Regions from separate parts of the Pseudalkalibacillus sp. A8 genome, predicted to be linked through region 2. Evidence: riboswitches for the same ligand, from Rfam matches in the RefSeq annotation. Region 2 holds a riboswitch; the other holds the start of a gene.

Region 1 (14,962 bases), 2.7 Mb from region 2:
TCTTTCGAAGAAAGGGATTCTGTCAGCAGTAGACCCGGATGCGCGTTTTGGATGGAAGTCTACTACAAAATCCTTTTATGGTTATAAGAATCATCTTGCGATGACCGAAGAAGAAATTATTACGGGTGTTCAGGTCACTCCAGGAAATGTAGATGACGGTAAGCAATTAAAAGAATTAGTGAACCAATCTAAAGCTGGTGGAATGGAAGTTAACGAAATTCTCGCTGATACGGCTTACTCATCTAAGCATAATTTATCCTACTTACAACAAAATTTAATCACAGCATCCATCCCACTCAATCCATCTGTTTATGGAGCACGAGAAGAGGACAACTTTCAATATGATAAAGAAAGAGATCAAGTGATTTGTCCAGCAGGACACCATAGTATTCGAAAAGCTCGAACGGGTAAAAAAGATACTGGAACAAACCAAATGAACACTTTTTATTTTGACGTTGATATATGTAAAGAATGTCCGTTAAAAGAAGGGTGTTATAAAGAGGGGAAAAAATCAAAAACATACTCCATTCGGATCATTTCTGAAGAACATCAACAACAAATGAAGTACTTAGACTCGGAAGAGTATCAAGAACGGAAAAAGGTACGTCCATCTATAGAGCATAAGAATGCGGAATTAAAAAGATTCCATGGGTTAACCAGGGCGAAATACCGTGGTTTATTAGGTATGAAAATACAAACCTATCTCTCGGTGTTCGCTGTAAACATTAAAAGAATGACAAAATTATTACCACAAAATGAGCTGGGAAATGTGTAATATCAGCCCATACTTCTTGAAACATGTAAAAATCCACCAGAAAGTTAAGATCAACTTTTCTAACTGGTGGATTTTTCTCTATTAAAGATTTTTTCGCCCTATTTTGCAGGACTCTCTGAAAAAGAGTCTTTTTGTTGATGTTATTTATTTGTTCTGCATGCGCGGTACCGGAATGATATACTGTACAAATGATAATTTTCGGATTGCCTGGACGATTCCAATTGAGAGCAGCATCACGAGTATATACATAATCGGTAATCCTCTGGTCGCCCATGCGGTGTGTGGTAAAACTTGATTCAAAAACAACAATACTAAGGGATGGACGAGATAGATCCCCATCGATAGTGTTCCGATCAATTTTAAAGGACCATAAAGGATTCGTCTGCTCTGGATGACCGGGAACAGTCCGATGACAGCTATACTTAATAAAGGAATATTAATCAAATTCGTCATCCGATTTGAAGGAATCGAACCCATTATTTGATATTCATAAATGGCTAATACATATACCATTGCTATTAAAATTAGTAATTTAGCCTGGCTGGTCACAAGCTTTGTTATTGAACGCCAATAATATGCTAAGAACCCACCGAATATGAAATAAAAAATCCATGTAAAAATGAAAACACGGTTATTCAAAAGAGCTCCTAAGCCTTCTTGAACGGATATGAAATTCGATAGATTTATAAAAAATGCACTTACTATAAATGAGACAATCAAAGCTATCATCCATGATAACTTTGTTCTAATTGCTTGTAACATTGGAAAGACGAAATAAAATTGGATAACGATAACCATGAAATACAAATGGTAAAAAGAAGCTCCCATTAAGAAAGATTCTATAAAATCTTGTCCAGATGGCAAGGTTGCATTCAACACGATTACTTTGATCAGAAGATAAAAAACACTCCAAACCACAAATGGCATTATGATTTTTGTGAATCGGGATTTTAAAAACCTTTGAAAATCAAATCCTTTTGCTTTTACTTGATGGAATAATAAAAACCCACTGATCAAGGCAAATGTTGGTGTGCCAAAGCGCCCTAGCTGATTCAATGCAAAAGTCAGCCAATTGAAGGTCTGGCCATGTTGATTATAATAGCTTGCACTAAGGTGTACAAGAACCACACCAATACAAGCAAATGCCCGTAAAAAATGAATCTCTTCAAAAAATTTTCCTTTAGGTTTCTCAAGTGTTTTCTCCACTAGTAAAACCTCCCCCCTAACGTCATTACATTTATCAGTTCGCCGATAATGGGGGGAAAGTGACTATAGTTTCATTTACAATTTATGTAAAAAGTTAGGTTGACACTAATCTTCCTCATTTGTAAAGATTAAGTTGCAGGATTTTTACGTCATGGGACGAAATGGCTTTTATTAGAGAGAAAAGAGGCTTAAAACACCAATGGATCAATTGTGGAAATATGTGCCCGGGGTAATGTGGGATTACGAAAGTATCCCGGACAATGTTGAGTATGTGGAACGGCCGGAGCTAATGATGTATAGGACGAAAGGCTCTTCAAGTATTTTATCCAACAAAGTTGTAAAAGTAAAAGTAGAATCTGTGGAAGAATTCTTGGCATTATCCAGGGAAATCGAGCACTTTTATGATGAGAATCCTTTCTCCTGGTGGGTTGGACCTGATTCAGCACCTGAGGATCTGGTTTTGAAAGTTCAGTCGTTGGGGCTTGAATATGAGGACACTTATTATGGGCTCGTCAAAGTAGTTGACCGATGGGAAAAAGTTGAGATGCCGTATGCGGTGGGAAGTGTAGTTGATGAACAGGATGTCAGGCATTTTGTAGATGTAGCCGCAAAAATCTGGGGATATGATGACGCGACAAAAGAAACGTTGGTCCGGCAAAGGCTTGAATACTTGAGGGATCCTAAATGCAGGGGCGGTTTTTTGATTGTCATGGATGGCACACGTGCAGTGGGATATGCCGGATATCGGTTCAGCACGGATGGCGAGGCTATGTATCTTGCAGGGACCGGAGTTTTAGCTGAGTACCGGAAGCAAGGCATTTACCATGCTCTTTTATCAAAACGAATGGAGCTTGCGAGTTCATACGGAAGTAACTGGCTCGTCACTCAAGCTCGGAAAGGCACTTCAGAACCGATTTTACGAAAGTTGGGGTTTGAAGATTCAGGGAAATATGAAGTGTTTAAAAGAAGCTGAAATTTGGGTCGTATGCTCCAGTTTCTCTTGGCTGGTTTCAGGGTATTAAAAAGTAGATTTAGGAATCGAAAGGAGATCATTATGGGATCTAAACTCGAAGGGATCGCTGGATGGTTGATTTTGATTGTCGCAGGTCTTTTATTAGTCCCGATCATTCGCCTCTATGCTCTTTATCAGAGTTACGTAACCGTTTATGATACGCCGGCATGGAGTTTGTTGACTGAACCAGGTAACGGGATGTATCACGCATGGTTTGCCCCCACTTTTTTTATCGGCGCAGCTGTTGATTATGTAATCATAATCTTATCATTGATCGCATTGTGGCTATTGTTCCAAAGAAGCCCGTCGTTTCCGAAGTTTATGATTTACTTTCTGGTCGGTGTGACCATTTATTCACTCGCCGATGGTTTCGTGACGAACTGGATTTTCAGCTCACTCCCTATCTCGGAAGAAATGCTTGCTTACATTAAAAATCAATCCTACAGACAACAAATCGGTTCGTTGATTTCATGCTTGATCTGGGTCCCATACTTATTAAAATCCAAACGAGTCAAAGTAACATTCCTAAAACAGACAAGCATACGCCCACCCCTATCCGGCAATGGAATATCAGTATAAAAAATATTTGTACCAGGTACTTTTTAGAGCCCTTGGCACTGTTGAGGTTGTAATTAGTGCCTGCCACCGTAACAAAGAAAGAGACCTCCGCTGAGTGCGTGGAGGTCTCCTTAGGGTAGCCGATGTTAGTTTCTGCCGTTTCCGTTCCCATTTCCATTACCGTTACCTTTGCCATTGCCTTTTCCATTTTCTTTACCGTTGCCTTTGTTTCCGCGTTCATTGCCTTGCTTATCGTTTTTACGATTTTTATCACCGTCACGATCTTGCATGGCTTTTCCTCGGTCTTCGTTGGCTTTTTCACGCTTTTCTTGAGCTTTTCCGGCCTTTTCTTCCGCTTTTGCAAGTCGTTTTTCTGCTTTTTCTTCAGCTTTTTCTGCTTTTTTATGTTGTTCCTCAATTTCAGTGTTAGTTTCTTCAGTTCCTTCAGTTTCTTCTCCTTCAGGAGCCTCGGTTTCTTCTTTAGCTTCTTCTTCTTGAACGAGGTCTTCACTATTTTTTTCTTCTAGCTTGGCAATCTTATCATCTAGTTTTACAAAGGCTCTCTGAACATTTCTCATTAAGGCATCTTGAGCATTAGGGTTTGGTACATTTATGAGCGCTCCGAGTAATGCATCGATGTTTTGTGATAATTTTACCTGAAGCTCGTCTTCTTCAGAACTGTCTTCATCCCCAGTTCCTTCTTCAGTAGTTCCCTCGTTTTCTGTACCTTCTTCATCTTCAGTAGATTCTTCACCAGTTTCTTCTGAAGACTCTACTTCTTCAGATTTCTCCATTGCAGCTTCTTGAGCTTTCAAGGCTTCCTCAAGCGTCTCTTGAGCCAATTCATCTTCACCTGCAGCAAAAAGTGCATTTGCCTCAGCGATACGAGTAGCTGCGATATCCGCTAAAATTTTTGCCTCTTCATACTCAGCAAAAGTAACAGCTAGACGAACATTCTCGACCATCTTTTTAACAAAATAGAAAAAGTACCCTGGTAATAAGGATGGTTCCTCTACTTCTTCAGTAGGTTCCTCTTCTAATATTTCTTCATTAGTAGACTCTTCTTCAGTACCATCTTCTGAAGATTCCTCTTCGGTACTTTCTTCAGTATTTTCTTTAGTTGTATTCTCTTCTTCGTTTGTAGTTTCTTGCTCTGTAGATGTTTCATCGGACACATCTACCGTTGGTGTAGCTTCATCCGTGTTTGCAAACGCACCAGGTGAAGCTCCAAATAGTAAAAGTGAAGCTGCGCTGATCGTTGCGATCCATTTTTTTAGCATGTCTTTCATTCCCCTCTGTCCTTTATTCATAAAAAAAAAGCAGATTGCCAAGGCTGTAAGAAGCTTTCAACCCAGGAATATGCCATAGGACCCTCTTGGGGTACCAATATATGTATGTGTTACTGGTCCTAGGCAACTGGCTGACATAGGTAAAACCGTTAGTCCCTTTAGCTTTGCGTCACTACCTTTCGATAGCTTTGCCTTTATCCACTTTTCATTACTTGTAGGATACAAGAATTCGACAAGATTTTCCAAGTAAAATATACCCGTTTTTCCAGATGATTTATAGTACTTTTATATCACATAACACAGTTAATCGGTGATTCTTTTATGTTTAGGATTTATAGACTAGTCTTAAAGGCCTGAATCATTATGTTAACGCTTTCATTACTGAAAGATTCAGGAATTAATTTGAGTAGTCGAATCTTACTTTGTAATCCTATGCGAAGCCTATACTGGAGATAAAAAGGACGAGTAAGGACTCGTCCAACACCATATTACCGGCTCAGCAATTTTTGAACGTCTTCTTCCATATTTTCGGGGTTGGTTTTAGGGGCGTACCTATTGATTACTCTACCCTCTTGATCGACGAGAAACTTGGTGAAGTTCCATTTTACCTGATTAGAAAGCAAACCAGGTGCTTCCTTTACCAGGTGTTTGAATAGAGGATGGGCATCTTTGCCTTTGACATCCACTTTACTGAACATGGGAAAGCTTACCCCATAATTGACTTGACAGAACTCTTGAATGTCTTGTTCTGATCCGGGTTCCTGATTCATGAATTGGTTGCTGGGAAAGCCCAGTACTTCGAAACCCTGGTCCTTATAAGTATCGTACAGTTTCTGCAACCCCTCATACTGGGGGGTGAAACCGCATTTGCTTGCCGTATTGACAATCATCAGCACTTTCCCTTTATAATCCGCTAATTTCTTATCTTCTCCTGTAATCGTCTTGGCCGAAAAATCATGAACACTACTCATAGAACCGCCTCCTTTTAATTTAAAAATTAGCAATCCCCAACATATAAGTCAAAAGTATCTTTTAAAATATAAAAAGCCAGCCTTATGGATATTGATTTATCCTCTTTATAATGCTCGGTGCCAGGTACCGATTCAGACCCCTTGGGAATACTGACTTCCTGATCGGTGCCTGGTACTTCTCACAAACCCAGTTGCAGCAAGGGGTAAACTGTCGTGCCTGGTACAGCATCCATTGTACAGCATTCAAAAACAAAAAAATAGAGCTGCATTGGGCAGCTCATAAATGAGGGTAGGGAGGTAGGACAGTGTGCCTACGGTTTCAGTTTAAAATCAAGAACCGTTTTCAGAAGATTCGCCTTCACCACTTTCTTCAGTGTTCGTTTCTTCTTCGGTTGGTTCTCCATTAGTTGGTTCTTCATTAGTTGGTTCCCCATTAGTTGGTTCCGTTGGTTCTTCTTCCGTTCCGTTACATGCTGTTATTAACATAATTGCGAATAATGCAGAGCCAAGTTTAGCGAGAAAGCTTTTTTTCACGGTAACCACTCCTTGTATCGCAAGTTTTTTTGCTGGCTGTGTACCAGCTACTTACAATATAGAGCATTTTCCGTTAAAATTGGGTAATTTTACTGAATGCATAAACATTCCTAACGATTTTAACACCGCACTAACATTCACTTAACAATCATCTTCGTAAAATGGCTCTGACCGGGCTGGCATCGGATTCAGTTAGCGGCAATGGCAATGCGATCAGTTCATAGACGCCTTCCTCGACATCATCCAGAATGACACTTTCAAGGATATGAATGTCGTTGTTTAGTAAACCATGATGTGCAGCCAAATCCTTTGAATCTACCTGGTCGACGGAAGGAACATCCACTCCAATCAGACGGATGCCTTTTTCTTTTAAAAATGGCGCAAGTTCTTCTGAAAGGTAGGTGATCGATTCCGGAAACTTACTTCGGTCTGTCCAGGATCCGGTTTTTATAAGCAATCGCTCTACTTTACTTAAATCATAACATTCCAGATCCTCAGGTTTTATCGAATCACGGTCTTCTAGATGGACGACGAGTGTATCGCCAACGTAAAGCTCCGGCTGGAGATCCAGCATCTTTTTACCATCATTGTCAAAATGAAACGGTGCATCTACATGTGTTCCTGTATGGGTACTCAACGTCAGACTTCCGACGTTCACGGATCCAGTCTCTTCTTTCGTCCAGTTCAATTTAAAAGAAAAGGGAGTATCGCCAGGCCATGTTGGCACTCCCTCCTTCAGCGGTTGAGAAATGTCCCAAATTTTCATCAGCAAATCTCCCCTTATAATAGCTATCTATTCTTTCTTTTCACCTAACGCGAACATGATTTCAGCTTCACAAGCGACCTCACCATCGACGGTTGCAACAGCCTGTCCTTTCCCCATCGAACCACGGACTCGCGTCAATTCCACTTCAAGGCGTAATTGATCTCCCGGGCGTACTTGTCTTTTAAAACGGCATTTGTCGATACCTGCAAAAAAGGCCAGACGTCCACGATTTTCTTCTTTTTTTAGAAGGGCAACCGCTCCCACCTGAGCAAGTGCCTCTACGATCAAAACACCCGGCATGACAGGATATTCAGGGAAATGTCCATTGAAAAAGTCTTCATTTGCGGTCACATTTTTAATCCCGGTTGCATGTTTACCTTCTTCAACTTCAAGAATTTTGTCCACTAGTAAAACCGGGTGACGGTGTGGAATGATTTCCTTGATTTCATCGATGTTCAACATATGTAAATCCTCCTATGTATTGCTTTCTTTTTTCCTATCATAGCACAAAACAGCTTTGAAAAATAAATCCTGGCTAAAGGAAGGATTCCAGGGATTTTTCCAGCTCATCGCCTGTTATGGATGCAGTTGGATCGTTTTCTACGAATTTCTGGTACTCGATATTTTGGGGATAGGGAAAATAAGAGAGCACGGGATAAGGATTTACGTTGGGGAGTCTGTGGAAATCAACATATGTCCGGTAGCTGCTCCATTCATACGCGCTTGGTGTTGTTGCTAGATCGGCATTCACTGGGTTGAAGTGGATGTATTTGCTGACGTCCATTTGATAGTTCGGCGAATCGATCAGTTTAGCACCATAACGTCCTTGGAAAACATGGCCGACGAATTCATATTTCTTATTGAAATAGAGCGCATAACGATGATGGATCTTTCTTATGATTTGATCGGGTGCTGAAAAGTGGGTTTTTAATTGAAGGTGGATGTGATTGGTCATCAGGCAGTAGGAGTAGAGGTCGAAGGTGAATTCTGATCGGGCTTCGCCGAGAATTTTCATGTACTTCAGGCGGTCTTGATTGTCGTAAAAGAGAGGGGTCTTGCGATTTCCACGCGAGGTGATATGATACTCCGCTCCGGGATACCATACCCTTAGCTTTCGAGGCATAACGTCACTCCTTAAAAGAATTTGTTCAGTTTGATTTATCAGCTAGTGAATGGGGATTATTTCTTATAGGTGTCGAAAATAGAGGAAACTTACCATCATTATACCGCTAAATAGATAAATTTGGTAAATGATATTTATCAGTTTCCGACTGATCGTTTGCGAATCACACTCTGAGGTTGTTTATGAGCCGATTTCAGAATTTATGAGCCGATTTCAGAATTTATTGCGTATTTTGAGTACTGAGTTATTCCACAAATTTTACATGAAATTCAAAAGCCCTTTGGAGGGTAAACCTCCTAAAGGGCTTCCATGCAAGGTTCTTATTCAGATTTCATTCATGCGTCTTTTTTGACAATATCGACGATGTGCTGCCATGTGTCTTTTTTGAAGACGTCCATCATTTCTCCGTCTCCGACTACTCCATACCCTACAGCTAGTCCTCCCGCAAGGCAAAGCGCGAACAAGAGAACAACAATGATCAACCGTAGCCAGATCGGCACAATGCGTTCCTGAAGCTTATCTGACCGTACTCTCTGTTGTTTACGCTCTTCCTGTGAAGAAGGCGAGCTTTCCTCGTTCTTCTTCAAGTATTTTCTTATTAATTTATTTTTACTCGTCTTAAATGCTTCTCTTAAAGAAGATCGTTCATTTTTGGCTTCTGTATTTTTTTGAATCATGTTAACTCCCCATTAATCCTGCTTAACGAATGGTATTCACTAGTCCCATCATCTGATCAGCCATCGTTACGGCTCTGGCATTCACCTGGTAGGAACGTTGTGTAGTTAAAAGTTCTGTCATTTCCTGAGCGACATTGACATTGGATTGCTCCAACGCACCTTGCTGGATCAAGTCTTTCATTTGCTCCACTAGTGCAACAGCTTGTCCAACCGGCGTATCAGGACCAAGTCTAAAACGGTTTTCTCCATACGCCTCTAATAGCTGAGGCCGTACAATTTCGGCCAAAGCCAATCGGCAAGCATTTACAACCGTCCGATCCGGCATCGTGACTCCAATCGTCCCATTTCCATTGATCGAAATCGATTCAAATCCTGCCGGTATCTCAATCGGACCGTTTTCACCCATCACACGATCCCCATTCGCAGCAGTAAGTTGTAATTGATCAGGGTTTCCTTCTACTGGATTCAAGTAAAAAGACCCTTCCCTTGTATATTCAATGATTTCGACATTATTTTCAAGTGTTTTCGAAATTTGAAACATAACGTTCGGATTTAATAAGGCAACATCCAGGGTTCTACCCGTTTCGAGAACACTGCCTTGCTCTAATCGAAGGACGGTCCCAGAAACTCGTGATCCACTTCCAAGACGAATTCCATCCGGTGTCAAACGGCCCATCTCAGCTCTCTGGTTCGGCTGGTTGTTTATCTCTTGGACTAGTAAATCAGAAAATTGTACATTGCGTCTCTTAAATCCATATGTATTACTATTCGAAAGGTTATTTGAAATCGTGTCTAACTGCCGTTGCAGCTGTCCTATCGATACAGAAGCCGTAATCATCGATCGATTCATCATTCTACCTCCTGAAATCCATCCTATTGAAGCGAGTCTTTTAAAATTCAGATCAACCTAGTCTACCAATTTCATTCGATGCTTTTTCCATCGTCCGGTCGTAAGCTTGTAAAACCTTCTGATTGGCTTCGAATGTTCGATAAGCATTCATCATTTCTACCATCGTCTGTTCAACATCCACGTTGGAGCGTTCGACAAATCCTTGTTTCAACTGATAGGAAACTTCAGGATTCCCTTCTGCAGGGATGATTGTATCTTCATTCCCAACTACAAAAAGTCCGTTCCCCGCTTTTTCAAGTAGGTTCGGATTTTCTACAAGCGCGACATTCACTTGTACGCCGAGCTCTGGAATCATCCCATTGGAATCCATCGTAAAATCAGATCCTTCTACTTGAATCCGGTTCCCATTCGTATCTAGTACGAAGCCACCGGTACTCGTTACGAGATTTCCATTCGTGTCTAGTGAAAAATTCCCGTTACGTGTTAATTGTGTGGCGCCCTCTTCATTTTCAACTGTAAAAAACAAAGCGCTCTCGGTGCCGGTTTCTTCATCAATCGGAACAGCCCCTTGAAGAAGAGCAACATCGAGATTGTGTCCAGTCTCTTGGAGGTAAAGTTCGGCATCGTCTCTTGCATATATACTGCTGTCGCAAGCGTACCGACCTGCTTGCTGGCAGGAATAGAATTCCCTGCGAGATTCGTTTCTCCAAGACGACTCAACAGCAATTGCGGAAATGCTCGAACGATGCCTGATCCGCTTTAAAGCCGGGCGTATTCGCATTTGATAGATTATTCGTCAACAGATCTTGACGTCTTTGCTGAGAAATCATTCCGGAAGCCGCTGTGTAAAAACCTCGAAACATGATGCTCTCCTCCTTTATTTTTATGTAAAAATAACTTGGCCAAGTGTCTGTATGAAGCTTGTCCTTTTAAAAACTAGTAAAAGACGATTGCTAGTTGTGTTTAATAGATTCAGTCGCTCTTTCAAGACGTTTTTTGCTTCGGTAACTTGTCGATATGTTCAAGCATCAAACCAGTTCCACGTGCTACGCATGTCATCGGATCATCTGCTATGTGGACCGGAACCTTCAATTCTTCGGCAAAAAGTTGATCGATTCCGTGTAACAGAGCTCCCCCGCCAGTAAGGATGATACCGCGGTCGATGATATCAGCTGAAAGTTCAGGAGGTGTTTTTTCCAAAACGCTTTTCGCAGCCATCAAAATAGAATGGACAGATTCGTTCAATGCTTCCTCAATTTCTGAAGATCGGATCGTGATGTTACGTGGCAAACCGCTTACCATGTCACGACCACGAATCTCCATTTCTTCATCACGAGCTCCTGGAAAGACCGTCGCTACCTGTATCTTGATACTTTCGGATGTTCGTTCACCGATCAAAAGCTTGTACTTCTGTTTTATGTATTGAAGAATGTCCTGGTCGAGCTTGTCCCCCGCCATTTTAATCGAAGAGGCGGTGACGATATCGCCCATGGATAGAACGGCAACATCTGTTGTTCCACCGCCTATGTCAACGACCATGTTCCCGTATGGTTGAAAAATATCCATACCAGCACCAATTGCGGCAACCTTCGGCTCTTCTTCAAGGAATACGTGTTTCGCTCCACTCTTTTGAGCTGCTTCACGGATTGCTTTTTGTTCAACGGTCGTAATATTCGTTGGAGTACAGATTAAGATCCTTGGCTTGCCTATCAGCCCCCTCACGTTAATCTTATCCAAGAAATATTTCAGCATCGCTTCAGTCATTTCGAAATCCGCGATCACCCCATCTTTTAACGGTCTAGTCGCAACGATATTTCCAGGAGTTCGCCCAACCATTCTGCGAGCTGCTTCACCCACCTCTAACACACGATCGTGGTGGATATCAATAGCAACGACTGATGGCTCGTCGAGGACAATCCCCCGTCCCTTGACATAAATGAGCACGTTAGCGGTACCCAAATCAATGCCTACATCTCTAGAAAACATGCGGTAAATCCTCCCTAATCCAGAATGGTTCTATTGGTTGTATGATTTGTTAAATTTATGTAGTTCATCCATTTTATAAGTTTACCATAGTTTTGTGTAGAATAGGGACAAAATTTGTCAAAAAATAGTACATAATCACTACCCAAAAATTAATTGACTACCTTTTCAGTCGATTTTTTGTATTTTTCCCGAGTAGCTTCTCCACCACGGAGATGTCGTACTGATTTATGGTACTCCAATATCTCTTTGACACTGTTGGCCAGCTCCGGGTTGATTTCAGGTAATCGTTCAGTTAAATCTTTGTGGACAGTACTTTTCGAAACACCGAATTCCTTCGCTATCATTCGAACGGTTTTTCTTGTCTCCACGATATACCTGCCTATCTTGATGGTTCGTTCTTTGATGTAATCGTGCACACCACTCGCCTCCCTAAATTGGATGTAAGAGGTGCGAAATGAGACTTCAATATCTAGGCTGCGAAATGTTAAATTGTCATCTTCCCCCTATGAACAAAATGACTGCTAAGCTCGCACGCAGCTTTACTTAGACTTCTCATCGCGGTCCCCTAAAGTTCGTTTTGTAATATTTTATTATTAGTCATGTGGTTATATACCTAAAAGTCAAGTGGGACAAGGGAATTTGTTTACTTTTTCTTGAAATGGCCTTTCGAAACGCTTGCTGTGCAATGTCCACCGCTCACAGACAAGCCCACAAAATGTACAAAAAGTTTGAAAATTTTCTTCAATATTATTTTTTATGGTGTCTTCGTTGGTGCCTTCTCTGGTGCCTGGCACGAAAATTCAACCCTTGTCGCCCAACGGTTTTGAGACGGTGCCAGGTACCATTTCATTCCCGCTCTGGGCAAGGCTTTCGAGAGTGTACCTGACACCGATCTGGATCCCTTCTCCGACAAGGCTTCGTGATCGGTGCCTGGTACACAAAACATCCATTTTTTGAGGTTTTCATACATGGTTTTTGCTCTCGTGTTAAAAGTTTCAATAATTCATCATCTTTCGACAGTATTAGTGCTTTTACTGCCTTGATAATGGGTTTTCTATAGTGTATTCTTTAAATGTTAGAATTTTCGAATAAATATTTATACCTAAATAAAAAGAATAATGGGAGGGGACATTGAATGTTCAAAACATACGAAACCGAGTCATTCTTCGATGAAATGCTCCAGGAAAGAGGAAAGCCGCGTGCTCATTACCAAACCCTCTATAATCGTTTATCCACCCTTCCCGAGGATGAACTGCAAGCCCGGCATGAAGCTGCTCAGCAGAATTTCCTCAGACAGGGCATCACCTTCACCGTCTATAACGACGATCAAGGAGCCGAGCGAACAATCCCTTTTGATTTCGTTCCGAACATCATACCGAAGGACGAATGGCAACAACTTGAAAAAGGTCTCATTCAGCGTGTCAAAGCGCTCAACCTATTCTTGGACGACGTATACAATAGCCAGCAGATTTTAAAAGATGGTCTTATTCCTCGAGAACTCGTCGTCAACTGTAAAAACTTTTATCCCCAAGTTACAAATATCAAAGTTCCAAGAAGAAACCATATTTTTATGGCCGGTATAGATTTGATCAAAGATGAAAACGGAGAGTTCCGCGTGCTTGAGGACAATCTCAGGAATCCATCCGGACTATCCTATGTATTCCAGAATCGTTATGTCATGCGACACGTTTTCCCTGACTTTTTCCAAGACTATAATGTCGTTTCACTCGAAAACCAATTCACTCACATACACGACGCCTTATCTTCCATCGCACCGAACAATGTCTCAAACCCGAACATCGTACTCCTGACACCTGGAGTTTACAACTCTGCTTATTTTGACCATAGTTTCATAGCCCAACAGCTCGGTATAGAGCTTGTCGAAGGACGTGATCTGCTCGTCCGTGACCGTATTGTATACATGAAAACAACCAGAGGATTGAAACGTGTAGATGTGATCTATCGCCGTATTGATGATGATTTCCTCGACCCGCTCGAGTTCCGCCCTGATTCCATGCTCGGTGTCGCAGGCCTCCTCGATGCTTATCGTGCAGGGAATGTGACGATCAGCAATGGTATCGGCAACGGTGTGGCGGATGACAAAGCAATCTATCACTATGTTCCGAACATGATCCGCTACTACCTTGGTGAAGCCCCGATCATCAGGAATGTCGAGACCTACTTTTTACGTGATGAGGAACAACGCAAATACGTTTTGGAGAATCTCGATCAGCTTGTCGTTAAACAGACAGACGGATCCGGCGGCTATAACCTCTTGATCGGGCCCCATGCTACAGAACAAGAGCGTGAGGACTACAGGGTTCAGATCGAAAAAAATCCATCGAACTACATTGCACAACCGATGGTCAACCTTTCAAGGCTGCCTGTTTTTAAAGGAGAAAAATTTTCCGGCTGCCACATTGACGTCCGTGCATTCGTTTTAAACGGGGAGCATCCGCATGTATTCCCTGGCGGCCTGACAAGGGTTGCGATGAAAGAAGGTTCGCTTGTCGTCAATTCTTCACAGGGCGGCGGAGGAAAAGATACGTGGGTCATGACCGATTAAGGAGGGACAAGCATGCTAAGCAGAGTTTCAAATTCACTATATTGGATGTCACGCAATATTGAGCGCGCAGAGAACACTGCCCGCCTTATTTCTGTGCGGTTGATCGGAAGTATTGAACATAAAGAAAACCACTGGGATGAACTGATTTCCATCATCGGGGCGAACGAGGGTTTTGAAAAACGCTACGATCTATATGATGCCCGGTCCGTCATGGATTTCATGTCGTTTTCAAGCGACAACTCGAACTCCATTTTAAATTGTGTAAAACTAGCCCGAGAGGATGCACGCGCAATCCGCGAAATCATTCCGCAAGAATTATGGGAAATGGTGAATTCCTTTTATTGGGAAGTCAAACAATACAAGTATGAAAATTGGACCGTGGACACGATCGATGATTTTTACCAGATGATCATCCGCCAGTCTGCTCTTTTCCAGGGAATGGTTGAAGCGACATTGTCATTTGATGAAGCCTATTTGTTCATTAAAATGGCCAAGTTCATTGAACGAGCTGAAAAAACATCACGAATCCTGAACATCTATTATTACCGTTCTGAGGATCCCGAGCATAATGATCCGTCGCTGTACCGCCACTGGTTTGCCGTTCTGCAATCGGTGAGCGGGCATGAGGCTTATTTGAAAAAGCACCATC
Region 2 (14,962 bases):
ATCACCAGATTGCGGATCCAGCTTTACACCTTTTGGAATCTGTTCAATCACATTGAAGCGGGTTCGATTTGTTTTACAGCCTGGACATAAATAAGGTCCACTCATAACGAACACCTCCTATCTTTAGAATGACCAAGAAAAAAAGAATTATGAACAGCAAATGGTCCATACTAAGAAAAAACATAAGTCAGGAGGGTTGAATGATGGGCAGACAAAAGAAAGGGAACGCCAACGCACAACGCAACAACAATGCTAAAAAGATGGAAGAACGCTCAAAAGCAGCCGACATACCAAACTATGCAGATAGCGAAGTTAAAAAGATGCAAAGTGAATAATGTTGTAATTTTCCGAAAAACAGTGTTAGTTTAGGTAAAAAGACGTATTATAATAAGACTGAGTAAAACGTATTGGTGGGAGACAAGTGAAATGCATTTCAAAAGTGGACACTTGGAAATGTGTGGAGTTACGAGTGCAACCGACCCGATCTGTTTAAAGATGGGGTTTTTTGTTTGTTTATCTTTTTAGTAACTAGAAAGAAATTCATTTTAAGCAGAAACATAAAAGTTGAATGAACGATTCCCGTATCGAAAGCATAGACAAAGAATGGGTTGCACTGATCCTCCGAAGCCAAAAAGCTTGGACTATCAAAGCAGAAGTCCAAATCTTCCTCAGAGCAATACATGAAGTAAAGTTAAAAACAGTAACGAAATAACCCCTTATTAAACTTGATGGCCGATCATCAAGTTTTTTAATGAAATTATGTTCATTTTAAAGAACGTAACCTATTTTAAATGATGTATGTATTTAGGCCAGTTCTTTAAAAGAAATAGTAAAAAAGTTGAAAAAGTAAGAAAATTAAAGGAATAGGAAGGTAATTTAAGAATAATTTCTTTAAAACGAACAATATGACTGATTCCACAGGTTTTCACGTTCGTTATATAGGTATATAATCCAATCATTTAACGTTCTTTAAAAAGAACATTAAATTTCCAACCTATCAGAAAAGTAGGTGAAATGGTTGCTTGAACTACCTAGTAGAAAAAGAAGAACGCGGAGTTCGCCAAATAAATTGAAGAAAAAATTTAGACTAATCCTTAATTTCACATTAATGCTTTTTATTTTCTTCCTATTTGGTTTTACCGTTCAGAATACTTATTCATTCTTTAGCGATTCAAGTCAAGTAAATGGAACGATAACAGCAGCAATTGATTTTTGCGCAGATAAAACTTATAAAAAATCCCATAAAGAAATCTGTAAAGATAATGCGGGGATAGGAAATGGACCGGAAAATGGTGACGAGGATACTGGGAACCATACAGATCCAGACAATCCAGGACATAACAATGATGATTGTGATGATCACACCAGCGCCTCTTGTTCAGAAAAAGGTAAAGAAAAAGACAATACCGATAATTCAAGCACTGAAGAACTGCAACAAGATACGGAACAGGAAAGTTCAGATAGTAAATCGGATGAGACTGAAACAAAAACAGATACTAGTAATCAATCTGATGACGTAAAAGAAGAATCTAATACACCAGCTAATTCGGCTTCAACAGAGACTGAAGAAGCAACAACAACGAGCAATAAATCAGAACCAGAAAATAAAGAAAATGAAAATGGTGAAAAAGAAGCAAATCAAGAAGTTGAAAAGAAAGCTAAATCAACTGATAAATCAGAATAAACGGAGTGATGCATATGAAAACAGTTTTAAAATGGATCAGTAACATTACCTCATGGTTATTATTTGCAGTATTCATTGTGATGATTTTCATGGTGGTAAGTACAAAGGCTTCGGGTGGGGAACCGAATTTCTTCGGTTATCAACTAAAATCAGTTTTATCTGGATCGATGGAACCTACATTTGATACTGGATCTGTTATTATAATCGATCCGTCGGTCAATAAGGAATCTTTAAAAAAGGATGACATCATTACCTTTAAGGAAGATGCTGAAAAATTAATAACTCATAGAATTTTTGAGGTTAAAAAAACGGAGAACCATGTACAGTACATCACAAAAGGAGACAACAATGATGGAGTGGATCTAAATCCAGTACTATCAAAAAACGTTGTCGGTAAATATAACGGTTTCAACATTCCTTTTCTAGGATACTTTATGAACTTTGCAAATTCAAAGCTCGGTACGGCCATACTGTTAATCCTACCAGGAGTACTGTTGATAATATATTCAGCTTACTCGATCTTGAAAGCAATTAGAGAAATTGAGGTACCCAAAAAAGAAGAGTCTGGTACCACATCAAGTAATTAGTTGTGTTGAATTTCCGCTATTGCGGATTCAAAATAAAAACTTTACATACCCAAGTGGGTGAAGGAGGAAAAGGGAAAATATGAGTATTAAGAAGAAGTTAGGTTTGGGCGTAGCATCAGCAGCACTAGGATTAGCATTAGTTGGGGGAGGGACTTATGCATACTTTAGTGACACAGCCGCAGCAAGTAATACTTTTGCGGCAGGTAAATTAGATCTATCAGTTGATCCAACCACAATCATTGATGTAGACAACTTAAAGCCTGGAGATACTATGATTCGTTCTTTGGAACTTGTTAACGGCGGTACATTGGATATTAAGAATGTTGTCCTAGATAATGCTTATACTGTTAATGATCATGGATCCAATAACACTCGTGATTTGGGTGAGCATATTCGAGTTAATTTCCTCTTTAATGTTGATAAGTTAGACGTACCAGTTTATTCAACTACTCTCGCTCAGCTATCTGCGATGTCTCCTGAAGCAGTAAAAGATACATGGGAGCATATCTTCGGAGATAGATGGGGTAGCGAAGGGTTAGTGGCAGGTTCTAGTGATTTACTTTACGTGCAATTTGAATTTGTTGATGATGGTAGTGATCAGAATGAATTCCAACAAGATTCATTGAATCTCCAATGGACATTTACTGGTAACCAAACTGATGGTGAAGAAAGATAACTTCAATATTCTTGAATGATGGGAAGGTGGGATCATCCCACCTTCCTATTATTTAGTATGAAAAATGAGAAACTCCTTATCCAATATAAAATTATTATAGAGGAGTCATTGTCATAATGGTTAAAAAAATACTAATACAATTAGTAATGATATATAGCGTAGTCATGTTAGTGAATGTTTTCTATCAGCCTGTCATGAATACTGGTGCTGACGAGAGTCCTTCAGTGATAGATATAAGTACTTCTCCTGCTAACTATTTGTTTGATATTAAAAACTTAAAACCAGGGGATTGGGCAGAACGAAAAATTATTATTGAAAACGATGGAAATGTAGATTTTAAATACAACACATTGGCAAAGTTTAAAGAGGGATCTGAAAAACTTTATGAACAGTTAGAAATGAAAGTTCAAGATCAAGACGGTCATATTTTATTTCAAGATAAACTTAGTAAATTTGGAAGTTTAGCTGAACGGGAGCTAGCCCATCACAATAGTGAAGAGTTCGTTGTCACTGTCACTTTCCCACCTGAATCTGGAAATGAATTTCAAGGGTTAGATACATCGTTCGATTTAGTTTTTACTGCTGAAGGTAACAAAGAATCCGTGCCTCCAAAAGATACTGAAATACCAAGTGAAGGTGGTTCACCAAATGAAAAGACACCTCCATCTAAAGATGGACGCTTACCACAAACAGGAGAATCCAATCCAATTTGGTATTACTTATCTGGAATCATGTTAGCTGGTTTAGGTGTCGGTATCATGCGTAAACGCTTGAATCGTGATCGACCTCGAATCCGGTTAAGAAGGTAGTCATTATGAGATTGCTTCTAGGATTTTTCATATTTCTCATCGGTGTCGGAATCACTATCTTTCCTTTCCTAAAGTCACAACACAGCCTCTATCAACAGGATCAGTTACTTGAAGAGTGGAATCAAGCAGACTCATTTAAAGCTGAACAGAGTTTCACTTCGTTATCAACGGTTTATGCTTCAGATACGGAAAGTACAAAGGCTCCTTCTAGTGGTGAATTGGTTGGTATGGTTGAGATTCCTGGAATCGATGTCAAATTACCAGTTTTAGAAGGAGCTACCTTATCTAATCTAAAGAAAGGTGCAGGACATTTGGAAGGGACTTCTCCCTTAGGTCAGGCAGGGAATTCTGCTATCGCTGCACACCGCAGTTATACGTACGGGAAAGACTTCAACCGTCTAAACGAAGTGAAGCCCGGTGATGAAATCATAATAAAGACAAAAGAAAAAACATACACATATATCGTATATGACTTAACTAGAGTCCTTCCAGAAGACACTTCTGTTCTAAAATTAGATCCTTCCGAAAACATTGTTACTCTCATTACCTGTGACCCGATGAAAGATCCTACTCACCGCTTGATAGTTCAAGGGACACTTAAAAATCCATAAAGAAAAGGGGGTTTACCCATGATTCGCAGATTGAATGGTGATTATATCTCTTATATCAACAACCGAAAGATCAGTCTTAAATACCATAATGACGACATCGGCGAAATTTCAATCAATAACCACGTGATGGGAAAGTGCCCGTATTCATACACGAAATATGTAATCGAAAAACTAGAACAGAAAAATAGAAACCTTAAGATCTTCATTCAGGATGATGAAATTCTATTTAGGGAATTAAAAGTAGGTACGTTGATTGATATTAAAACATAACAATGAACTATTAGAGGGTGGGATCCTACAGATGTACTTATGGAGCAAGATTAGGGATGCAAGGTTAGAGCGGCAAATTTCGGTCATTGAACTAGCTGAACGTGTACAAATTACCGAAGCTTACATATTAAATTTAGAGAATGGAAAAATACAAAACCCCTCATTCTTTAAAATGATGAGGGTTTCGAAGGAACTAGGTTTGGATTTGTATGAACTGGAGGAGTTATTCGTAGATCCAGAGTGGTTAAAACTTATGAAAGAGGCTATAGAGCTAGGTTTATCAAGGAAAGAGATTCGTAACTTCATTTTTCAACAAAAAGACATGAAACTTGGAGCAAAATAAAAGCACTGCTAAACAGTAAATGTTTGCGGTGCTTAATTATTGTCTTGTTGTTTTTTCCATTTGTTGTACTCTAGGAAACTTCTGAATTCTTCTTTCGATACTCCGGATTCCATAGCTTCTTGTACTAGTTTCATCCATCCTTGGTCCAGATCGTCAGACTCAACATCAACAGAGTCATGCAATAAACTGTCTAGAGGAACATTCAATACATTAGAAATTTTTTCTAGGAATTGGATAGAAGGATTGGTTTGTAGATTGCGTTCAATTGAGCTCAAGTAGGATTTCGCGACTCCAGCTCTATCAGCAAGTTCGGACAATGACATCCCTTTTTGATTTCTGTAGTGTTTAAGACGATCCCCGATCATTTGTGAACTCCTTTAGTATAATTAATTCAATTATACCATAAACAATCTGAAAAAATAGCTTATGTATGCGGGTTTATGCCTTTTGCTCCAAGGATTTTATTGGGAATTTTCCGATAAAATCCCTTATTTCATTCTTCGTCAAACCAACTTGTTTTGCGACCTTCATTAATTCAATCCATTCAACATCCAATTTTTCTCGATCTTGAAGCTTTTCCACTCATACATTCCCCCTACAAAGTATACTTCCTCTTGGTAGACCAGCCATCGTAGTAAAGAATACCTTAGATCTGTGACTTTGCGTCCCCGCCTTTCGATGGGTTTGCCTTTTGAACAGGAGGGTATTGTGCCCAGATAATACTTATATAATAGATGTTGCATAATACAAAGGTTGTAGGATTACGCTGAAAATAAGTTCTAATTTTGTCAAAACTTCAAAAAATTACGACAAAGTACCTGAATGTGCGAGCTTACAAGGAAAAGATATACAAAAAAATGTGATAAAAGTTTTATTTAGAAAAGTTTGTTGTTCTATTACGATCAGTTGTACTACCTAATCCTTTCCGAAAAATAACACTTATAAAAGAATAGCATCGAACTTTACAAAAAAACTATTCCTCGATATAATTAAGTTCCTGCATTGTTAGTGACACGTTTATGTCTTAAACCGATGACATGACAAAGGGAACCTTATATCTCGATCTAGACGTCATGCCGCAACTTCGGAAGCGGAAGACGAACGGATTGATGCGGGTACCCACCTACTAATGTGGGTTTATGAGTCATGAAGTGTCACGGCAAGTGCGGGGATTACATATTAAAACAAGCTGGCTCCAAGAGTACGCAAACTCGAGAGCCAGCTTTCTTTTTTAAGAATTAAGAAAGTATAAAATTTCATAGAAACACTGTCTAGCTCCAGCACCCAGCCACTTGAATCACTTCAGCCCTACTGCGGCGGCGACAGCCTCCTCGTTGGACTTCCAGTGACCTTCTTGGCTAAACAGGGGCACTTACGCTTTTCTTTTATGCTACAATGGTAAAAGGATTTTGACGGGAAAAGGGGATGGGAACATGGAAAACCGTTTTATCATAATTGATGGTTTCAATTTGTTGAGCCGATGTTATTTTGCGACAAGTTACGGCCGTGAAGATCATGAACTGACGAAAAACAGCCAGGGTTTATACACGAATGCGCTTCGGGTTAAAGTGCAGAAGCTATTAAACCTGATCGAGATGTACAACCCTTCGCATATTGTGATTGCGTGGGACGTGAAGCGAGAAGAAACGCTGCGTCGTCAGCGCTTTCCAGATTATAAGGATACGCGCAATGAATTGCCGGAGCCTTTGATCCAGCAATACAATACGATAACCGAGCTTCTCGATATCGTCGGGGTAACTCAATTGACGATCAGTCCATACGAAGCAGATGATATCATCGGAACGTTGTCGCGCCGGTGGTCAGAGGAAATGGATGGGGAGTGTTTTATTTATAGTAATGATCGCGACTTGCTTCAGCTTCTTACCAACAAAGTTTCGCAAATCATTGCTAAGAAAAAAGAAGAAAATGCATATACCCTCAAACATTTTACCGATGAATACGGGATTACGCCAGCTCAGTGGATCGATGTGAAAGCATTGTTAGGTGACAAAAGTGATAACATTCCCGGTGTTCATGGTGTCGGTGAAAAGGCGGCACTGCCGATGATCCAGCAATACGGAACGGTTGAAGCGATTTACGAAGAGGAGGAACTTGATCCGATCTTCAAACGCTATTTGAAAAAGATTGCGGCTGGGCGTGAAATGGCATTTTTAAGTAAAGAGCTGGTCACCATCGATACGGAGATTGGGATCTTGAAAGAAACACCATGGGATGGTTTCTCCCTGAGACTGGATCGCGACAAATTAAGAGGAGAAGTGGAACGACTCGAATTGCGTGTTAGAATGTAAGATGAAACCTCGCTTTAATATAGCGGGGTTTTTTAGTTGTCTAAGAAAACAACCTCGGCTATCATTATAATTATAAGAATTTTCAGATCGCAAGGAGGGCAATATGGATATAAAAGAAGCGACGATCGGATTTATCGGTACAGGGGTAATGGGAAAAAGCATGACAAAAAACTTGCTTGATGCGGGTTATGAGGTTTTGGTCCATACGAGGACCAAGTCAAAAGCCGAAGAACTCCTGGAAGCAGGAGCGGTGTGGAAAAATTCAGTAGCGGAACTTGCTTCAGAATCGAATATCACTATAACGATGGTCGGTTATCCGCATGATGTAAAAGAAATTTATTTCGGAGAAAACGGAATCCTCGAAAATGCTAAGTCTCATTCTTACGTCATCGACATGACGACATCAAGCCCGATGCTTGCCAAAGAAATCTATGAACAAGCATTGACGAATAAAATCTTCGCATTGGATGCTCCGGTTTCAGGCGGGGATATCGGTGCTCGAAATGGTAAACTTGCCATCATGGTCGGTGGAGATCCGGAAGTCTTTGAGGCAGTCAAGCCGATTTTTGAAGTGATCGGGGGGAATATCATCCTACAAGGAAAAGCAGGCGCAGGCCAGCATACGAAAATGTGCAACCAGATCGCGATTGCCTCCAATATGATCGGCGTTTGTGAAGCGATCGTCTATGCGGAAAAGGCAGGGCTTGATCCAACAAAAGTTTTAGAAAGCATTACGACAGGGGCTGCTGGAAGCTGGTCGTTGAGTAACTTGGCTCCTCGGATGATCGCAGAGGATGACAAGCCTGGCTTCTATATCAAACACTTCATCAAAGACATGACCATTGCCTTAGAGTCAGCTAAAGAAATGGGGATGACAACTCCTGGATTGGAATTATCGCTTTCACTTTATAAATCCCTGGCTGAAAAAGGAGAGGAAGACTGCGGGACTCAAGCTTTGATCAAATGGTACCAAACTCAGTAAAAAAGCCTCTCTTAAATAAGGCGCTGTCATAGCAAAGTTCTTTAAGCGAAATTCCTGACACTCTTGCGGGAAAAGCGAGCCAGGCAAGACCCTGGGACAAGGCTCGAGTGAGGTGGCTTGCGAACCGCCCACGGAAAGGGAGGGAATTTCGAAAAAATCATCATTGAAGAATAACAGAGCCTTAAAAAAGCGGAAAGGTTATTTTATCCATTCAACTGAATTGCTGAACGGGCGAGCTTATCTGCGTTTTTATTTTGCGAACTTGGAATCCATTTGATGAAAAAGAGATCAAGTTCATCTTTTAAAAGAAGGATCTGTTGGAGAAGAGGCTGATACAGATTCTTCTTTACGTATTCTTTATCGACGGCTTGCTCGACAAGCTGGGAATCAGTTCGGAAGGAAACGATCTTATATTGTTTATTGATACAAATTTTCAAAGCATGGATGACGGCATGGTATTCGGCTTCATGGTTGGTCATCGTCCCGAGTGGGATCGAATAGGATTCGGGTCCATCCGGTAACCCTTTGATAAAAATGCCCGCACCAGAGGGGCCGGGATTTCCAGAGCTAGCACCATCAACGTATACATCTATCATACTTATCACCTTTTTTATTGTTAATCCTAACGTTTATCTTATCATAGAAACCGGGTAAAAGTACTCCATATCCCCAGTGGATAAGAGTACGGCCTTCAAGAAGGTTATTACAACGAATCTTATTTAAAAGGAGGTTCAGATGATGAGGCTGTCGAATAAACGTATATTGGCTTTTGTAGAAAATGACTTTGAGGACCTTGAACTATGGTATCCTTTACTCCGTTTGCGGGAAGAAGGAGCCACGGTGCACCTTGTCGGTAAAGAGGAAAATAAAACGTATAAAGGGAAATATGGTGTTCCGGCAGTTGCGGATTACAGTTATGATGATGTGAACTACTATGAATACGATGGTGTTCTCGTCCCTGGCGGATGGGCACCTGATAAATTGCGCCGTGATTCAAAAGTGTTGGAAATCGTGCAGTATATGGACAATCAGAAGCGGGTGATCGGACAAATCTGTCATGCTGGATGGGTTCTGATTTCTGCTGATATATTGAACAATAAAGTGGTGACGAGTACCCCTGGAATCAAGGACGATATGAGGAACGCTGGTGCGGAATGGCATGATGAATCCGTCATCGTAGACGGTCATCTTGTTTCCAGTCGAAGGCCGCCTGATCTTCCAGATTACTTGCGGGAACTGATCTCAGTTTTAGAAAATGGAAGCACAAGAGATTAACCACTCCACTGTGAGTGGTTTTCTCTTGGTATATTAACAACCTGTCCATCAATAAAATAAAACAAGAAATGGAATACTTAAAGTGGAAGTTAGATTTAATTTAAAGCATATGGGAATTATTTCGGTGCAAATCCGGATTAATTTATAGCAAACTAAAAATATTTCGGTGCAAGTCCAGGTTATTTCAGAGCAGATCCGGAATATTTCATCAAATTGCAGGAGTGAGTCATGTGGAAAGAAGGGTTGTGACAGAAGAAATTGAATGGACGTTGAATACGTTCTGCCGCGATTGTTTTGTCCGCGATGCGTTCAAGAAAGATTATGGGAAGAACTATGCCCAGAGTTTTTGTAATCGTGACTGCAGTGTCGGAAAGCGTCTTCAAGCACTTGGAGAATCTTTATTACAATATAAGAAAGTATGAATACTTTATTAAGTATAAGTGAACGAGCTGGTTACTTCGGAAGCAACTCTCCGCACGAAGGAAAAGCATTTGCTTTCTCGAGGGGCTAAGGCTCAGCCGTCGCCACAGGCTTGGCATTGCCAAGTTTTCTTTATCGAAAAGTGTAGAAAAATAGCTAAATTCTGAACCTTTTGCTTCATTCTCTCTCGTTTATGATAAAATAAGAGTATCACTTTTCATAAAAGGGTAGGGCTTAGGGCATATGCGAATTGATTCTACGGGTGAATTTATCCAGTTTTTAAGCAGCAAAGGCATTCATTTGACAGAAAATCATATTGCATTCATCTATTTCGGAAAAAAATACACAGATTCGCAAGATGAGGTTGTGAATGTGGCTATTGAAACGACCTTGAAAGTCCAGGTCAAGTTCGATGGCAGCTATTATATTGCCTTGTTAGAGGCTATGAAACAAGCCGATGTTAACAACTATTTTGAGGCAAAACGGTTTGTACGGAAGAAGCAAATCGTACCGACTACTTTACATATACAGAAACAGAACAGCATTTAACAAGATGCTGTTTTTTCAATGTACGTAAGGAAAGTATATAATACTTTCTTCAGTATTAGCGCAGCTAAAGCTCAGCTTTCGACAAAGGCTTGGTAAAGCCCGAGTTTTCTTTATGAGGAGAGAAGTGTATGGAACAGATTCGAGCAAATATCGAAACGATAGTAAGAGAAAGATTGAAGGACGATCACACAGGTCATGATTGTAGCCATATCGAACGGGTACGGTCACTTGCTTTGCATATCGGAAAAATCGAAGGAGCGAACCTGTTGATATGCGAACTTGCTGTGCTGCTCCATGATTTGATTGATGATAAGCTTGTAGACGATGAAGAGAAGGCATTAAAGGAGGTCACTCAAGTTTTATTGAATGAAGGTTTGCCAGAAAATGACATCGATCACATTGTGGAAATCATCACGACGATGTCGTTTAGCAAGGGTACGAAAAAGGGAATGCGGACATTGGAAGGACAGGTTGTGCAAGATGCGGATCGGTTGGACGCGCTCGGTGCGATAGGGATCGCCCGCACATTCATGTATGGAGGTTCGAAGGGTGAGGCCATGCATCTGCCGCATCTTCCACCAAGAACGGAACCTATGACAAAAGACGAATATAGATATGGGGATAGTTCCATAATCAATCATTTTTATGAAAAACTGTTCAAGTTGAAGAATCTGATGAACACAAATGCAGGACGAAAGCTGGCAGAAGAACGTCACCATTATATGGAAGATTTCATCGAGCGATTTTTAGCCGAGTGGGATGGACGTAAGTGAGCACGACAACATTTTTAAATCATAACATGTCCTGATAATTCACGACAAAATAAAAATTATCACGACAAGATTGAAATGTATCGTGGCGTATCAATAAAAAAGGACTCCGCCACTCGAAGTCCTTCCACTACTTTTGTTTATTATTCCGCTGGCCGTGGCCCAGCGTCCATGTTGGAGTTTTCTTCCGTCATGATCGGACGGACTGTGGCATCATCATCGACTCGCACTTGACAGGATAACCGGAAACCTTCCTGCAGTCCTTTTCGTGAAAAGGCTTCTTTTTCAATATCTGTCAGTTCGCCGAAATCGCCTGCTTCCACTTCCACACGGCAAGTCGTACATTTGGCTTTACCACCGCAACGGTGGAGGATGTTGATTCCATTGTCCTCAAGTACTAATACGAGTTTTTTACCTTTTTCAACTTCAAATGTTCCATGGTCTGGCACTGTAATCTTTGGCATGATCTTCCTCCTTAGAGATGAATTACCTATAATTATACAATACTGTTGCCTTTAATTCCTAAAGTTAAACTGTAAACTTACAGAGGAGTGATTACCTGATCTATGAAGAAGACTCTTGATCATATAGGCATTGCAGTCCGTGATATCGATGAAGCGCTCAATTTTTATGTAGGCATATTGGGTGGAGAAGTCGAACATCGATATACAAGTGAAGCGCCAGGAGTTGAGGTTCATGTAGCGGCTGTCCGAGTGGATGGAAATCTAATCGAATTGCTCCAGCCAACTTCAAATACGTCACCTGTAGCTCGTTTTATCAGGCAAAAAGGTAAAGGCGTCCACCATATCGCTTATTGTGTCGATGATCTTGACAGAGCGATTGAAGAAGGTAAAAAGCAGGGAATCCGTTTCCTTGGAGATACCTACCGAACGAACCAGCTTGGACGACGGTTGATTTATCTCAATCCGATTTCAACAGAAGGTACAATCGTAGAATTTTGTGATTATCCACATCAATCATTTTGATATAATGGGAAATAATAATGACAAAGAACGTAAAGGAAGTTGGTAAATTGAATTCATTAGAAGCTGGAAATATTGTTAATCTGATAGTCAGTCGTAAGACAGAATTAGGATATATGCTGACGAATGCGAATAGAGAAGAGGTCTTTTTGCATAGCTCAGAAACTGAAAATGATTTGGAAAACGATGAAAAAGTGAAAGTGTTCCTCTATCACGATCATAAAGGGCGGCTGGCGGCAACAACGACCATGCCATTTATCGATATGAACAGCATTGCGTGGCTGGAAGTCGTAGGTGTGAAGCATAATTTAGGTGTTTTTTTGAATATAGGTATCAAGAAGGATGTCTTGCTTTCAAAGGATGATTTACCGGCCGAACGCTCATTATGGCCAAAAGAAGGGGACAAGTTATACTGCGGACTGCGTACGGATAAAAAGGGAAGGCTGTTTGCGGACCTTGCTACGAGTGAAGAAATCGAGACACTTTCTCAAGAAGCGCCTGAAAACCTTCGAAATCAATATTTGACTGGTCATGTCTATCGTTTCAAGGAACAAGGGGCGATGATTTTTACGGATGACCGTTATATCGCTTTCCTGCATGAAGAAGAAGCAGATACAAAACTGCGTCTCGGTCAGCGATTACAAGTGCGAGTCACTTTCGTCCGTGAAGACGGCAGGATGAACGTATCCCTCAAAGCACCCAAAGAGATTGCGTATGAAGAAGATTCTCAGCGTTTGATCGATTATTTGGAGCAGAACAGTGGATTCATGCCGTATCATGACAAATCTGGTCCAGAGGAGATCAAAGAAGTATTTGGGCTTTCTAAGGCAGCGTTCAAAAGAGCGATGGGTAAATTGATGAAAGAAGGAAAAGTGAAACAGTCATCTGAAGGAACAGAACTTTTACAGAAATAGTAAAAATTTCCTTCATTTTTCATGAAAGTGCTTTCATTTTTCGGAGAGTATTGTTATCGTAATAAAGGGCGTCGTAATCGAATATACACTGCAAATTAATAAAAGAGTCATGTGTACTTAGATGATGGAGGGATTGTCACGTGGTTGAGAACACGAAAGTGAAGACTGACATTGAAATTGCACAAGAAGCAAAGCTTTTACCGATAAAAGATATTGCTGAACAATTGAATCTATCAGAAGAAGAGTGGGAGCCATACGGACGTTACAAAGCGAAAATCTCACTGGATGTGATGGATCGCTTGAAGGATACAGCTGAAGGAAAAGTTGTCCTGGTCACATCAATCAATCCTACATCTGCCGGGGAAGGTAAATCGACGGTGACAGTTGGACTTGGCCAAGCACTTAATAAAATCGGAAAGAAGACGTTGATCGCTCTACGAGAGCCATCCCTTGGCCCGAGCATGGGAATAAAAGGCGGAGCTGCTGGCGGTGGATATTCTCAAGTGATGCCGATGGAGGAAATCAACCTGCATTTCACTGGGGATCTGCATGCGATTACGACAGCAAACAATGCGTTGTCAGCGCTGATTGATAACCATATCCACCAGGGAAATGAACTGAACATCGATACACGCCGTATCGTTTGGAAGCGTGTCGTCGATATGAACGACCGTTCACTGCGTAACGTCGTTGTCGGCCTTGGCGGTCCTGTTCAGGGGGTTCCACGTGAAGATGGTTTCGATATCACCGTCGCTTCTGAAATTATGGCCATCTTCTGTTTGGCGCAAAACATCGGAGACCTGAAGCAGCGTCTTTCCAGGATGGTTGTCGCATATGATACCAACAAGCAGCCGGTGACGGTCAAGGATCTTGGTGTCGAAGGTGCGCTTACCCTTCTTTTAAAAGATGCGATCAAGCCGAATCTTGTTCAGACATTGGAAAGTACACCAGCGTTGATACACGGCGGTCCTTTCGCAAACATCGCACACGGTTGTAACAGCGTCATCGCTACAAAAATGGCGTCAAAACTAGGTGATTATGTTGTCACAGAGTCTGGATTCGGTGCCGACCTAGGAGCTGAGAAGTTTCTTGATATCAAAGCGAGGTATGGAGAAATTGATCCGAACCTTGTTGTTGTAGTGGCGACGGTTAGAGCTTTGAAGATGCACGGTGGAGTTCCGAAAGATCAGTTAGGTGAGGAGAACCTTGATGCACTTGCAAAAGGGATGGTGAACCTCGAAAAGCACCTTGAGACTGTGAAAGCTTTCGGCCTGCCTTTTGTTGTAGCGCTTAACCACTTCGTGAAAGATACAGACCGTGAAGTCGAGTTCGTCAAGGAATGGTGTGCGAAAAACGGCGTGGAGGTTGCGGTTGCGAAGGTATGGGCTGACGGAGGGCAAGGTGGAGAAGAGCTTGCGCAAAAGGTTGTCGATATGATCGAATCGGCAGAAAACAACTATAAGCCACTTTACACGCTCGAACTGCCGATTGAAGAAAAAATCGAAACGATAGCTCGTATTGTTTATGGCGCTGAGGGTGTAGACTTCTCCAACAAAGCGAAGAAACAATTGAAAGAATTTGCGGGGAACGGATGGGATAACCTGCCTGTATGTATGGCGAAAACACAATATTCATTGTCGGATGATCCAACACTGCTCGGACGCCCTAAAGGATTCAGAATCCAGATCCGTGAGTTTCGAGCGTCGATCGGTGCAGGGTTTATCGTTGCATTAACCGGTAATGTGATGACGATGCCCGGTTTACCGAAAAAGCCAGCGGC

What was found. A riboswitch is a leader RNA that binds a small molecule or an ion and turns the genes downstream of it on or off. The one in region 2 is predicted to bind cyclic di-GMP.
Region 1: another riboswitch for cyclic di-GMP. It lies ahead of ACJROX_RS28745 (DUF5667 domain-containing protein); the one in region 2 lies ahead of ACJROX_RS15825 (anti-repressor SinI family protein).

What each region holds. Positions count from the first base shown of each region.
Region 1 covers NZ_CP174509.1:5,760,558-5,775,519, forward strand. Annotated here, with positions in the region: gene ACJROX_RS28725 (IS1182 family transposase) at 1-775, shown strand, start outside; gene ACJROX_RS28730 (acyltransferase) at 920-1,981, opposite strand; gene ACJROX_RS28735 (GNAT family N-acetyltransferase) at 2,181-2,954, shown strand; gene ACJROX_RS28740 (DUF2569 domain-containing protein) at 3,036-3,572, shown strand; gene ACJROX_RS28745 (DUF5667 domain-containing protein) at 3,698-4,831, opposite strand; cyclic di-GMP riboswitch class I at 4,960-5,043, opposite strand; gene ACJROX_RS28750 (glutathione peroxidase) at 5,329-5,811, opposite strand; gene ACJROX_RS28755 (hypothetical protein) at 6,142-6,345, opposite strand; gene kynB (arylformamidase) at 6,494-7,111, opposite strand; gene fabZ (3-hydroxyacyl-ACP dehydratase FabZ) at 7,139-7,573, opposite strand; gene ACJROX_RS28770 (transposase) at 7,647-8,234, opposite strand; gene ACJROX_RS28775 (DNA-directed RNA polymerase subunit beta) at 8,570-8,911, opposite strand; gene ACJROX_RS28780 (flagellar hook-basal body protein) at 8,934-9,761, opposite strand; partial or broken gene ACJROX_RS28785 (flagellar hook-basal body protein) at 9,814-10,624, opposite strand; gene ACJROX_RS28790 (rod shape-determining protein) at 10,746-11,747, opposite strand; gene spoIIID (sporulation transcriptional regulator SpoIIID) at 11,897-12,163, opposite strand; gene ACJROX_RS28800 (circularly permuted type 2 ATP-grasp protein) at 12,883-14,313, shown strand; gene ACJROX_RS28805 (alpha-E domain-containing protein) at 14,326-14,962, shown strand, end outside.
Region 2 covers NZ_CP174509.1:3,077,120-3,092,081, forward strand. Annotated here, with positions in the region: gene ACJROX_RS15770 (DNA alkylation repair protein) at 1-105, opposite strand, end outside; gene ACJROX_RS15775 (hypothetical protein) at 204-335, shown strand; gene ACJROX_RS15780 (hypothetical protein) at 569-712, shown strand; gene ACJROX_RS15785 (hypothetical protein) at 1,070-1,684, shown strand; gene sipW (signal peptidase I SipW) at 1,699-2,271, shown strand; gene ACJROX_RS15795 (TasA family protein) at 2,351-2,947, shown strand; gene ACJROX_RS15800 (LPXTG cell wall anchor domain-containing protein) at 3,064-3,756, shown strand; gene ACJROX_RS15805 (class D sortase) at 3,762-4,367, shown strand; gene ACJROX_RS15810 (hypothetical protein) at 4,386-4,637, shown strand; gene ACJROX_RS15815 (helix-turn-helix domain-containing protein) at 4,669-4,980, shown strand; gene ACJROX_RS15820 (helix-turn-helix domain-containing protein) at 5,013-5,345, opposite strand; gene ACJROX_RS15825 (anti-repressor SinI family protein) at 5,419-5,562, opposite strand; cyclic di-GMP riboswitch class I at 5,594-5,679, opposite strand; RNA gene ssrS (6S RNA) at 5,972-6,156, shown strand; gene ACJROX_RS15835 (5'-3' exonuclease H3TH domain-containing protein) at 6,414-7,289, shown strand; gene ACJROX_RS15840 (NAD(P)-dependent oxidoreductase) at 7,393-8,271, shown strand; gene ACJROX_RS15845 (reverse transcriptase-like protein) at 8,475-8,867, opposite strand; gene ACJROX_RS15850 (type 1 glutamine amidotransferase domain-containing protein) at 9,010-9,546, shown strand; gene ACJROX_RS15855 (zinc-finger domain-containing protein) at 9,777-9,968, shown strand; gene ACJROX_RS15860 (DUF6123 family protein) at 10,210-10,515, shown strand; gene ACJROX_RS15865 (HD domain-containing protein) at 10,644-11,288, shown strand; gene ACJROX_RS15870 (2Fe-2S iron-sulfur cluster-binding protein) at 11,429-11,749, opposite strand; gene ACJROX_RS15875 (VOC family protein) at 11,852-12,271, shown strand; gene ACJROX_RS15880 (S1 RNA-binding domain-containing protein) at 12,289-13,182, shown strand; gene ACJROX_RS15885 (formate--tetrahydrofolate ligase) at 13,323-14,962, shown strand, end outside.